Regions from separate parts of the Paenibacillus sp. V4I9 genome, predicted to be linked through region 2. Evidence: riboswitches for the same ligand, from Rfam matches in the RefSeq annotation. Region 2 holds a riboswitch; each other region holds the start of a gene.
What was found. Region 2 has a riboswitch for cyclic di-GMP ahead of QFZ81_RS33850 (OmpL47-type beta-barrel domain-containing protein). Riboswitches for the same ligand answer to the same signal wherever they lie in the genome.
Positions count from the first base shown of each region.

Region 1: it holds a riboswitch for cyclic di-GMP, as region 2 does, so the genes downstream of both, QFZ81_RS36785 (stalk domain-containing protein) here and QFZ81_RS33850 (OmpL47-type beta-barrel domain-containing protein) in region 2, are expected to answer to the same signal.
Region 3: it holds a riboswitch for cyclic di-GMP, as region 2 does, so the genes downstream of both, QFZ81_RS21870 (pyridoxal phosphate-dependent decarboxylase family protein) here and QFZ81_RS33850 (OmpL47-type beta-barrel domain-containing protein) in region 2, are expected to answer to the same signal.
Region 4: it holds a riboswitch for cyclic di-GMP, as region 2 does, so the genes downstream of both, QFZ81_RS34795 (IPT/TIG domain-containing protein) here and QFZ81_RS33850 (OmpL47-type beta-barrel domain-containing protein) in region 2, are expected to answer to the same signal.

Region 1 covers NZ_JAUSZE010000001.1:7,978,113-7,981,237, forward strand. Annotated here, with positions in the region: gene QFZ81_RS36785 (stalk domain-containing protein) at 1-1,635, opposite strand, end outside; cyclic di-GMP riboswitch class I at 1,699-1,786, opposite strand; cyclic di-GMP riboswitch class I at 2,220-2,311, shown strand; gene QFZ81_RS36790 (S-layer homology domain-containing protein) at 2,372-3,125, shown strand, end outside.
Region 2 covers NZ_JAUSZE010000001.1:7,358,928-7,362,052, reverse strand. Annotated here, with positions in the region: gene QFZ81_RS33860 (hypothetical protein) at 1-356, shown strand, start outside; gene QFZ81_RS33855 (hypothetical protein) at 391-849, shown strand; cyclic di-GMP riboswitch class I at 1,201-1,293, shown strand; gene QFZ81_RS33850 (OmpL47-type beta-barrel domain-containing protein) at 1,393-3,125, shown strand, end outside.
Region 3 covers NZ_JAUSZE010000001.1:4,630,363-4,633,487, reverse strand. Annotated here, with positions in the region: gene QFZ81_RS21875 (ABC transporter ATP-binding protein) at 1-1,043, shown strand, start outside; cyclic di-GMP riboswitch class I at 1,394-1,479, shown strand; gene QFZ81_RS21870 (pyridoxal phosphate-dependent decarboxylase family protein) at 1,574-3,125, shown strand, end outside.
Region 4 covers NZ_JAUSZE010000001.1:7,549,254-7,552,378, reverse strand. Annotated here, with positions in the region: gene QFZ81_RS34795 (IPT/TIG domain-containing protein) at 1-1,494, opposite strand, end outside; cyclic di-GMP riboswitch class I at 1,564-1,697, opposite strand; gene QFZ81_RS34790 (IPT/TIG domain-containing protein) at 1,696-3,125, opposite strand, start outside.

The DNA of each region.
Region 1 (3,125 bases), 620 kb from region 2:
ATTAACTTGCAAACCCAGCTTTTCGAAAATAGGTCGAAACTCAACCGTTGTAGAGCTGTCCTTAAGTTGAGGCTGTTCATGGAAGATTACTTCCTCTCCGTCAAGAAAGACACGGATAGGTTTGTCTGCGTTCACTTGCGTAATGGTTTTCCGTATCCAATAGTCCCGGAGGGACGCTGCATTCATATCTTGATAAAGCACTGCGTAAACCCCACCGCTATGAATGTGGGTACGTAGAAGTTGATTTTTTTCCTCGATAATCCCCCCTGCATAGATCCATTCGCCCTCAACGAGTTTATAAATCCCCAGCTTGCTAAGCTGACCGGAAGGGACACGAGATGGCATATAGACCATTTTTAGGACATGGTAATCGAATGCTTCTCGTACGTCGACCGACCATGGGAGGCTCACCATTTTCTGATCCGGATGAAGAGCTTTGGTCAGTTCAAGTTTCGAATCGTCTCTATACCAAATGCTTGTATAATCGCTCCCCTTATAGGAAAACGGATTCTCGAACGGAGAGGACAAAATAACCGCGCGATCGGAAGTTGCCAACTCGTGCACGCTGCTCGGACTGTTTCCTCCGAAGAAGCCTGTCACTTGTTCAGGTATGTTAGCTGCATAAGGGATAGCTGAAACAAGTGTATCCTGAATAGCGTTACCTTCACCTGTAGATTGAAGGGTTCGAAGAATCAGATTGTTATCGACGTTCTTCAAAATAATTGTGCTTCCGGTAACACCCAATAGTTTCTCCCCTTGATCGGCTGCTGCATCAGCTTGCTTGTTTTGCAAGTTTGCTGCCATCACCACTTCATGTCCATCTTTCTCAATGGTCCATGCCGCAATTTCCTTACTTACGAAAGTAACGACAGGGATAGCTACCTTGTCAAATAGGCTAAGTACACTAGGTAGTGAATCCGGTTGCGTAACGTCGATCATTCTTAATTGATATTTTAGTTGATTGTATGGCTGTTGTATCCATACGATGTATTTTCCGTTGAATGCGACTGGATGACTGTTATATAAACTGCCATCCTTTTTATCCCACAGAACTCGTGAAGTATTGCTTGCAATGTCGTAAAGCTTAAGCCTATTCTCCGTAATACCATAATAGGCGACTTGGCTGTTCGCCAAAGTAGCGTCTTGTCCTTTTCCAATGATATTTGTTTCCTTTGTTGTCATATTGTACACATTAAGAGTGCTTGTAGATACATCTTTGTAGACTATGTATTCGCCGTCCGTTTGAAGATCTTCATAATAGCCCGGCTTGACATCTGTTTGGATAGATTCGCCGGTTTGAAGATTAACCATCATGATAAATTTTTGACTATCCCGATAAATAGCATAATTATTCGCTGCCGATAATTTATCTTTGTAGGTCTGGGTTTCGGTTAGCTGTTTTAATTCGCCACTAGACAAATCCCGGGAGAACACTTGATAGAATTTGTTCTCGTCATCTCCCATCCAAACCATCTTGGAATCGGTAATGATCGGGAACCTAGGTACCGTATAGTCCATTAAGTTATCCTCTTTGACGAATGTAGCAGCGCTTATATGCGCTTCCGGCAAGAAGGACAACGAGCCAAGCGCAAGCATGAGCGCAACTGCCCCTAACGCAATCTTTTTAAACTTCATGTTGAAATACACCCCTTTTATTAAAATCTCAATAAATTTCATGCATGCAAAAAAGCCAATCTATAGAGCGGCCCGGCTATCATATCCCGAAGGGGACGTAGACCCGTGGCTTTGCGACTCCGGCTTTCGCGCGAATGTGCCTTTAATCGTATTATATTGGCTTAAGCATTTATGGTATTTTTAACCACTATAAGGCATTTGCGTTAATTCTACAATATACGACATACTTCGCTTGGAAAAATCCCTTGGTAAAAGTGAATTCGGACTGCTAGACCAGCGGGGAGACGACAGGAGTACTTTGATCAAAATCGATACATTCAACAGCTGAAACGGGAGAATGAGATGCTAAATAAGTGCTTGGAAATCGTCTTTCTGCTTGTGTGACGACCCTTTTATTAGAGAAAATAACACGATGAGGAGCAGAGGCAAGCGCTGAATTGGGATTCAGTCGTAAGTATTTCAAAGAAGAATTTAAAAATAATTTGTCGAAAATGGAAGATATTTCTTTTCTATTAGATTAATTAAGTATATAATTGTTGCTAGGCAATTAGAACTATTCGATAGGTCCTAGAGTCATTCCATAGAATAAGAAACGGCAAATCCGTCCGAAAGGCGGAGACGCAAAGCCACGGGTCTAAGCAAGGGCACTTCCTTGTACGACAGCCGGGCTGCCTACATTCCTTTTGGAGTGGCTTTTTTATTGCCTTTATATCAAAGTAAAAGAGAGGAAGATTATATGTTGGCGAGGTTATTAGGGAAAATTGTATTTATCGTTATGTTTTTGACCGTTCAAATCGTATCTTTTTCAGGTTTAGTGCAAGCAGAAAATCAACCATCTTTACGTGACATAAACGGGTATTGGGCAGAGGATGCCATAAACGAATGGATCGGTAATGGATTGATTTCGGGCTATGCCGATCAAACCTTTCAACCTGATAAAGTCATTACCAGGGCGGAATTCATATCGCTTGTCAACAAGGCGTTAGGGTATCCCCATAAGGATGACCAAACCTTCAAAGATGTTTCTCAGGAAAAATGGTTCTATAACGATGTAGCCAAAGCAAAATATGCCGGCTATATTTCTGGGTTCGATGACGGCACCTTTCGTCCAGATCAACCGATTAGCAGAGAACAGGCTGCCAAAATCATCTATCAACTTATGCAATTAAAAGACGTGTTACCAAAGAGCGATACGCGAACGTTTCACGATGAGCAGCAAATGTCTGACTGGAGCAAGCCTTACATAAAAGCAGTCGCCTCGGAGGGTTATCTTAACGGATATCCTGATCAGAGCTTCCGTCCTCAGAAATCCATTACAAGAGCAGAAGCCGTAGTGATGCTAGATAATGCCGTAGGGCAACTGATCCATGAGCCTGGAACTTATACTCCAAAAGCTGATGTTGAAGGGAATATGACGGTCAACAGCGGCGGTGTCACTATAAAAAATGCTGTGATTAAAGGCGACCTCATCTTGGCAGCGGGGATAGGGG
Region 2 (3,125 bases):
ATTTAAACCAATTGAAAATGGAAGGCATTTTCAGTCAAGGAATCATGGATATTTTGACAAGGTATGTTCGAGAAGAGCAATCGGGTAGGAGACCGATTACGGAATTATTTCCCGGGAAAAAAATGGTCTCGGACATGGATGAGGCCGTTTCTCTAGCAGACAGCTATAGTGACATGGAGTCGGCAGAGCCTATTGAACCTGCTCATGAAGCGAATGATGATTTCAACCAGCCAAAGAAGGAGATCCCGGATGCCAATGATCAGAAAAAATTCAGTTTGGCGCAAATATTCCGGCAATCTCGGCACAATTCGGGAAAGCTAGTACAGCCCTCGGATCATGGCAACAATAATGAGTAGGTGAACTCCATGGTAATGAAAAGGAGGACATCAGATGGACAACGGACAAGCTAAGGACGCAGCGCGTCATTTTAATCTTTCAGATGAAGTTTTTCACCATCCCGGCATGGATATTTATACACAAATGACCTTTATCGTCTTGAAATGTTTTTCTTCGGAATCGAACATTCCAGGATTATCTGATATTGCTAAGCTCGGTCGCATGAATCTCAAGCAGGCGACTAAAGCTTTGCAGCAACTCGTAGAGCTGAGAATTGTCTCGCACAAAATATTCCGCCGTATGGTTGGAGATTTCCAAGACGATCGGCTTTCCTGGGCTGCTAAGGGCTTGCTTACGTTTTGCAAAGAGAACCCGAACATCAACCTAGACGATCTAGTGGAACTATCCAGTGAATCGGGCGAGGATGAACATAGCATACGCAAGGCTCTTAAGGAATTGAACGAATATGGGTACTTGGAAGAGTACCCTGTATGGAGCAAAATTGCTAACTAAGGTATAGCGGAAGGACAGAATTAATTTTGTGAAACACTCTGGAAGTCTGAGGGTACTTAAAATAGACCATGCTATCTACGTTTGTAGAAGCATGGTCTATTTTTTGTTTGAAAGACTCTAAATAGTTCAATGTTTATCTTGTATACAACATTATATGTAAGGGGTATCAATTCAAATATTGTCGAATTTACAATGTTAGTTTCATAAATATAGGAAAATCATTGAATTTTAACTAATAAAGAAGATCAAAAGTACTAGAATATATGCGGATCATGAATCTTATAGTTAAATTTACCTATTCAAATTACTAGGAATATAGTATTATGGCAGAGATAGAAGTATCGAAATCTCAAGTGAAAAGGGCAAATTACAGGAAACTGTGAGACGCAAAGCCAAGGGCCTGAAACGCGTATTAAAAAACGTGCATGGTAGCCGGTTACCACAGGGAATCATAGTGTTTTTCTATGAACCTTGTTTAAGGTTCTTTTCTTTTTTTGAGATCTATCAATCCTTATTATAAGAAGGGAAGGGAGTCAGATGTCAATGAAGAAATCAAGACAAATGTCTATGGTTCTCACACTGCTTTTATTTGTTCAATTAATCTTTCCAGCCTTACATGCGTGGGGAGCAACAGACAACGGAACCATCTTACCTCCAAGCAATCTTGCTACTCAACTTCTAACGCCTGATGATGTGAAATTAACGTGGAGCCCGGTGTATGGAGCTACAGGATACACTGTATACAGCATCACCTATGGGCAGCTTATTAATGTCGGGACAACGACAACAGCTTCTTTTACCATAAATGACCTGACAGAGGGCTCATACAGTTATGTAGTGTCTACTTTAAGTTCAGGTGGCGAATCGGGCCCATGTGCTCCGGTGAATATCAATATCACTTATCCTGATATGATTGCCCCGGCTACATTAACGTACACCATACAAAATGGTAACAATATCGTTTTGAACTGGGGAACTGCTCCTAATGTACAAACATATAATTTGTATGTAAATCAAGAAGGCGGAAGAAAGTTAGTCTATTCGGGGACAGCGAGAACTTTTACCGTCAACAACGCCGCAGAGGGAATATATACATATACAGTAACAGCTAGCCATCCTTTGTATGGCGAATCTCCAAACTCAACAGCAGTAGAAGCTGCTATAGGAAATCTGACGATGACGGCTCCTAGCGGTTTAACGTATACGGTGGCTACCGATGACGTTACACTAAAGTGGAATACTGCTGCTTATGCAACCGGCTATAACGTCTATCAAATTATTGATAATCAAAAAGTATTAAAAAGCAGTAAAATAACGGGAAAAACCGTATCCTACATGAATTTGCCCGCTGGAAATTATACATACATGGTTCACTCTTTCAGTGACCGTTTCGGAGAGTCTGTCGAGGGCAGCACGATTTCATTAACCGTAGGAACGATGGTGCCGCCAAGCAACCTGACTTTTAAACTTCAAAATGTGAACGACGTGGTACTTACTTGGAGTGCTGCGACCAACGCAACCTCTTATAAAGTTTATCAAGTAATCGATGGAGAAAAAGTGTTGAAAAACACAGTAACCGGTACGACGGTTACATTTACGAATATGCTGACCGGCGATTATGTATATGAGGTCCATTCGCTAAGCAACTTGTTCGGCGAGTCAACAGACGGTAGCACCGTTTCCTTGACTGTAGGATCGGTCACGATGACGCCTCCGGCAACGTTAGCTTCCAAATTACAAAACCTAACCGATATCGTGCTGACTTGGACGGTTGCACCGAATGCTACCTCCTACAAAATCTATCAAGTTATCGGTGATGAAAAAGTACTGAAAAGCACGGTAACAGGCACGACAGTTACCTACGTCAACCTGCCTGCGGGTGATTATTTATACGAAGTTCATTCTGTTAGTACCCGTTTTGGTGAGTCTGCCGAAGGAACCCAAGTTGCCTTAACGGTAGGGGAAGTAGTTATGGCTGCTCCTGGTAATTTCGCATACAAATTCCAGAATGTAAATGATGTTGTACTGACCTGGACGGTTGCACCCAATGCTACGGCTTATAAAGTGTATCAAATCGTAGATGGTTCGAAGGTACTTAAAAGTACAGTAGCCGGAACGACCGTGACCTATACGAATCTGGCATCAGGGAATTACACATATGAAATTCACTCCAATTCCACACGATATGGAGAATCGGCTGAAAGTGCCCAGGCAACTTTCTCTATCGTACTTCCAACAATGCTGCCGCCATCTAATTTGGTGCAGAGTGTAACATC
Region 3 (3,125 bases), 2.7 Mb from region 2:
GTACCAATGTTTTGTTCAATCGTTCCTTTGATATTTTGGGCAATTTATCGGTAGCCTTTATTACTTGGATTGGCGGTATTGCCGTTTTTGATAAAACAATTGAATTCGGTGTTTTGTATGCATTTATAACGTATATTCGGCAGTTTTTTCAACCGATTAATAACATTACACAGCAGTGGAATACCCTTCAATCTACGACGGTGTCTGTCAATCGAATTTGGAATATCTTCTCCATTCAACCGGAAGTTAAGGATAAGGAAGGCGTGTTGTGGCCCTCGTTGTCCGACGTGAAGGGGGACATTCATTTCAATCATGTGCATTTTGGATATTTGAAGGATACAGCTGTTATTGAGGATCTAGAGCTTCATATTGAACCCGGCGAAATGATCGGTATTGTTGGGACGACGGGCGCAGGTAAAAGCTCGCTGATTAGTCTGCTTTGCCGCTTTTATGATGTGCAGGAGGGAAGTATCCGCATTGATGGCACGGATCTTCGAGATATCCCGCAGGCCGTAATACATCGTATGGTTGGACTTGTACAGCAGGAACCGTATTTATATGCAGGCAGTATTCTAGACAATGTCCGGATGTTCGATGAAACCATTACACGTGAGGAAGTTATTGAGGCATGCAGGATGGTTGGGGCAGACATTCTCATTTCACGAATGAAGGATGGTTATGAGACACGCATATCCGAGAGAGGAAGCGGGCTTTCCGCAGGAGAGAGACAGCTGATCTCGTTCGCGCGAATTATCGTATTCCAGCCGAAAGTACTGATTCTAGATGAAGCTACAGCGAATTTGGATTCCCAAACGGAGCAGTTGATTCAATCCGCGCTGCAGGTCGTAGCCGAGGGAAGAACGACACTTGTCATTGCGCATCGCATCTCGACCATTATGCATGCCAACCGCATCATTGTGATGAGTCAGGGTAAAATTGTTGAAGAAGGGAACCACGCGCAATTACTTGCTCTCCGTGGCTATTACGAGCAATTATATCTGCATTCACAGGGGAATATGGATCCTGCACAAACCATTTCGTAGCCTGAATGCACCGCAACTGAGGGTGTGAAAATAAGCTTTGTCGGACTCCTTGTTAGGAAGTCGTGACGAAGCTTTTTTTATACGTGATAAAAGTCCTAGAAGGATCCGCAAGATTCTATCGTTTATTGCTTAAATTGATTGGTATAAACTGTCTCGAAAAGAGACAAATGAACCTATTTTATCAAGGGGTCAGGGAAAATGTTAAAAAAGCAATTTAGTTACATTATAATAACTTAACAAACAATAATGGAAAATTGTGTTGTTTTATTTATATTACTATACTATACTAATGTATAAAATTGTAAAGTTTTGTTGTCGGTTATTGTCGAAGATGGGAATTTTCACCTACAACTTTATAATGGCAAACCTATTGAAAAATAGGGACGCAAAGCTAGAGGGACTACATCCAACAAGGATATGTCAGCCAGTTGCATTGTAGCAATTGGAGGAATAGGGGCATTTATGCCTATGTTTCTCCTTTTTTTTGTGAACATTTTCTTCAAGCAATTCTATCGATAGGAGAGAAATTAATGAGAGAGAAAAGACTAACGAATGTACAGCAACTATTCCCCAGTGAGGATGGAAACCAACAAACGCGTCAAATCGTTTTGCGGCTCATTGAACAATTAGTAACGGGAGTGGATGATCTCAAAAACCCGGACGGCGTCAATCTCAAGGGCGAGAAAAACCGAACAGGGACCTTTTATAACAATCTTATTCGAAATAGCTCCATTCCTAATGGCAGCGTCCCCTTAGAGGAAGTTAATACAGAGTTATTGAAATTGCTGCATGATCATCCATATCATACGAAATATTTTTTAACGAATATTTTGCCGATGGCCAGTATCCCGGGAATTATGGGCATGATCGCGGCGTTTTTGGTTAACGGCAACAATTTATGGGATGTATACGGCCCAGCCGGAGCTGAAACGGAAATAAGGGTCATCAGCATGATGTCCAAATTAATAGGCTATGATGCGTTGAAAAGCGGCGGGTATACGACATGGGGCGGGCAAGGAGCTGTATTCTCAGGACTCCGGATAGCGATCGCCAAATTCGTTCCGGATGCATTGCAAAAAGGTGTTCCCGACAACTTGTATGCTTTTTGTTCCGAAGCCGCTCACTACAGCTTGTTTAAATCTATGGAGGCATCAGGCATAGGGAGCGATAGATTGATCCGAGTTCGCACGAACACTGACAGCTCCATGGATGTGGAAGATTTGCAACATAAAATGGAAGAAGTGATCGCAAGAGGCGGAATCCCGATGTACATTGTAGCTACGACAGGAACGACGGATGCCATGGGGATTGACGATTTGGAACAAATTTATGCTGTGTCTGACAAGTCAGCCGTTCGTCATGGGTTGCGCAGACCTCATATTCATGCAGACTCTGCTTTAGGTGCATTCTTTGCTTTCTTTAATGACTATGATTTCGCCGCCAATCCACTTGAATTAAAGAAAGATGTCGCTCAGGCTTTAATTTCTATTCAAAGCAAGATGAAGCACTTGCATTTGGCCGACTCGCTCTGCTTCGATTTTCAAAAGCTAGGGCAAACCCCTTACCTGACAAGTCTATTCCTGGTCAAGGATGCCGCCGATTTAAGGCTCATGGATCTGCATCCGGATGAAACCCCCTATGTCGGACATCGGGGATACGGTCAGTATCATTCCGGATATACGTTGGAGTGCTCGCGCATGGCTAGCTCCATCAGTATATACAGCGCTTTGCTTGCATTCGGTATTCAAGGGTATCAGCAATTGCTAGCTCAGTTCGTTGAGGTTAATCTCGCTTTCCGGGAAGCGCTGCGTCAAGAAATCCCTCAAGCTGAAATCGTTAATAACGACAACCCCGGCATCATTACATTATTTCGTATATATCCGGAAGGCAGTCCTCAATTTCAGGAAGAAGTTTCGGGCAAGTGCACGCTTAAGGAAATTGAACGGAATAATAAATTTAACGAGCGTTTATTCGAAATGCTTGGGAATCATCGCGACCGTATATTTTTTGGCGATACCAAAAAGCATCTGCTTGTTCAAACGAAAGATGATAGTTCTATCGCATTATACGCGACAAAGATTT
Region 4 (3,125 bases), 190 kb from region 2:
GCCTGTGATAACACCTGTGTCCGGGGTTAACGAAGTTATTTCCGGATCCAATGTCTGAGGCTCAATAAATGTATATCCTCCGGTCAATGTAACTTGTTGTCCATCTGGGTTTACGACGGTTACATCGACGCTGCCGATCGCATCACCTGCAGGCACCTGTACTGTCATTTCTACGGAAGATATGTAGCTCACAATCGGAGCATTCTTGCCTCCGATCAATACTTGCGACGTAGATACAAATCCCGTGCCGTTTACATATACAATATCTCCACCCGTTACATATCCCGAATTAGGAGCCACTGCGGTTATCGTTAGTGCTTGAATCGGTGTTGGTGCCGGTGTTGGTACCGGTGTCGGTTCTGGTGTTGGCGCCGGTGTTGGCGCTGGTGTCGGTTCTGGCGTTGGCGCCGGTGTTGGCGCTGGTGTCGGTTCTGGCGTTGGTACCGGTGTTGGTACCGGTGTTGGTGCTGGTGTCGGTTCTGGCGTTGGTGCCGGTGTTGGCGCTGGTGTCGGTTCTGGCGTTGGTGCCGGTTCTGGCGTTGGCGCTGGTGTCGGTTCTGGCGTTGGTGCCGGTGTTGGCGCTGGTGTCGGTTCTGGCGTTGGTGCCGGTTCTGGCGTTGGCGCTGGTGTCGGTTCTGGCGTTGGCGCCGGTGTTGGCGCTGGTGTTGGCGCTGGTGTCGGTTCTGGCGTTGGCGCCGGTGTTGGTGCCGGTGTCGGCGCTGGTGTCGGTTCTGGCGTTGGCGCTGGTGTCGGTTCTGGTGTTGGTTTCGGGTTCGGACAGTTCACAGTTAAGTTGGAACCAGAAATATGGAATTCTTTGGCTACCAATGACCCGAAGAAAGTACTTTTACTTCCGGTTATTTTCATTGAGCCGTAAGGTGCATAGAAAATTCCATTATACTCACTATTGCTTCCCGAAACTTCAATATCCTTTAACGAGTAGAAGGCAACGGAGTCATTGCTTGAATCATACTTTAATCCTGACCCGCTGATTTTAATGCTTCCGGTAGCGAAAACAGTCCCGATTCCACTGATCCGACTTCCGGATATTGTGACGTCACCGTCCACAAAAATTACTCCATTTATTTTTGTACTGCTTCCAGAAAAGTTTGTTTTTCCACTATACACTTTTGTTGCTTTTTGCTTGTATTCATCGGCATTTAACTGAAACATCCCCATAGGTGCAGACTTGACTTTCGAGTTAAATGTATTATTGCTACCAGATGACTTAAATGAATTTACATATTCCAATACATCAATGCTATTCTTGCTTCCGGCAACCACGACGTTCCCGTTAATGTGAGCTTTACCATTGATACTATTACCTGAGCCTGTTAAAGAGAATGTTTGATTCGGATCTCCTGCAAAAAGGGCATAATCAAAAATGTTCTTCGCTTCACCTGCCTGCACCTCGTCTGCTAAAACCGTGTTGAGGGGCATTACTGCTAAACATACTACTAAAAAAGCTCCTAGTAATCTTTTAAATTTGATCATGTTACTTCTCTCCTCTCATTTAATTAAAAAAGAAAACACAACAGCAGGATGCTGTTGTGTTTTCTAACACTTCACAACCTGGCAATCTTAATAGTATCTTAGTCCTATTGAAGACCCATGGCTTTGCGTCCCTACATTCTTAGTCCTATTGAAGACCCATGGCTTTGCGTCCCTACATTTCTATAGGTTTGCCAAATATATTTAATTAATTGTAAATGAGACAGCATTACTTGTTTGTCCATCAGCGTTGACGACAGTGACGTTAACGACACCGGAACCGCTTGGTACATTAACCTTTAAACTCTTCGAGTTCATATATACGCTTGTAGCTTGAACTCCACCAAAATACACTTTCGACGTACTAGCAAAGTTTAAACCATTAACATAGACAAGAGAACCGACAGAACCAGTAGTCAGCGACATACTTGTGATCTTTGGCGCCGGAAGGACCGGTCCATTATCATAAGTAAAGGTTGTCGATGCTGACTGTCCGTTCGATAACGTGACATTAAATGGTACGACTCCTATTGTCGGGCTGCTTGGTACTGTCACTTTCAAACTTGTACTATTCATAAAAGTTACAGACGCGTTCACACCGTTTATCGTTACGTTCGCTCCACTATCAAAGTTTGTGCCGTTAACGTAGATAACATCTCCACCTGCTTTGTTACCATGGTTTGGTGACAAGCTTGTAATTGTCGGTGTAACGATCGTGTACTGGTAACCTTGCGGTAGGGTAGCGGTACCACCATCCGGGTTCGTTACGGTTACGTCAACTTTTCCAGCTGCTGCAGCAGCTGGTGCTGTAGCTTTAATTGTCGTAGCATTTACATAGGTACTGCTAGCAATGTTTGAACCAAATGTTACAGTTGCACCGGAAATGAAGTTCGAACCGTAGATATACACGATATCTCCACCCGTAACTTTCCCTTGATTAGGAGAAACAGACGTTAAGGTTACTGGTTTAATAGCCGGGAGCGTATACTCGTAGCCTTGGGTAAGAACAGCTTCATTCGTATCGTTAGTCACTTTCACATCCACTTTTCCAGGTACATCTCCAGCCGGAACTATTACTCTCAAGCTTGTTTTGCTCATGTAGGTTGTAGAAGCAGGTTTTCCGCCAATTGTTACTTGTGAGATGCCATTTACAAAATTCGTGCCGTTTACATAGATGGTTTCACCACCTGCAACAAGTCCGGTATTTGGCACAATCGACGTAATGGTTGGTATCGGATACTGAACAGCGGTATAGGTATAGGCACCTGTCAGCGTGAATAAGTTATTGTTCAAATCCGCTACTGAAACATCTACTGCACCAACACTATCACCTACTGGAACAGTGATTAAAAATTGCGTTGCTGATACATATGTAGTAGACGCTTGTTTTCCACCTACAAATATTGTCATACCAGACTTAAAGTTTTTCCCGTTTACATAGACCTGGTTTCCGCCAGTGATAACACCTGTGTTTGGTGTAACTGACGTAATTTCCGGATCTGTCTTCGGAGGTTCATTGTACGTAAATCCTCCAGAAACAACAGCATTCGTTCCATCCGGGTTCGTAAACGTAAGGTCAACTGGACCAGGCGTTGTTGCCTTCGGGGATGTTACTTTCAAATATGTTGAATCCA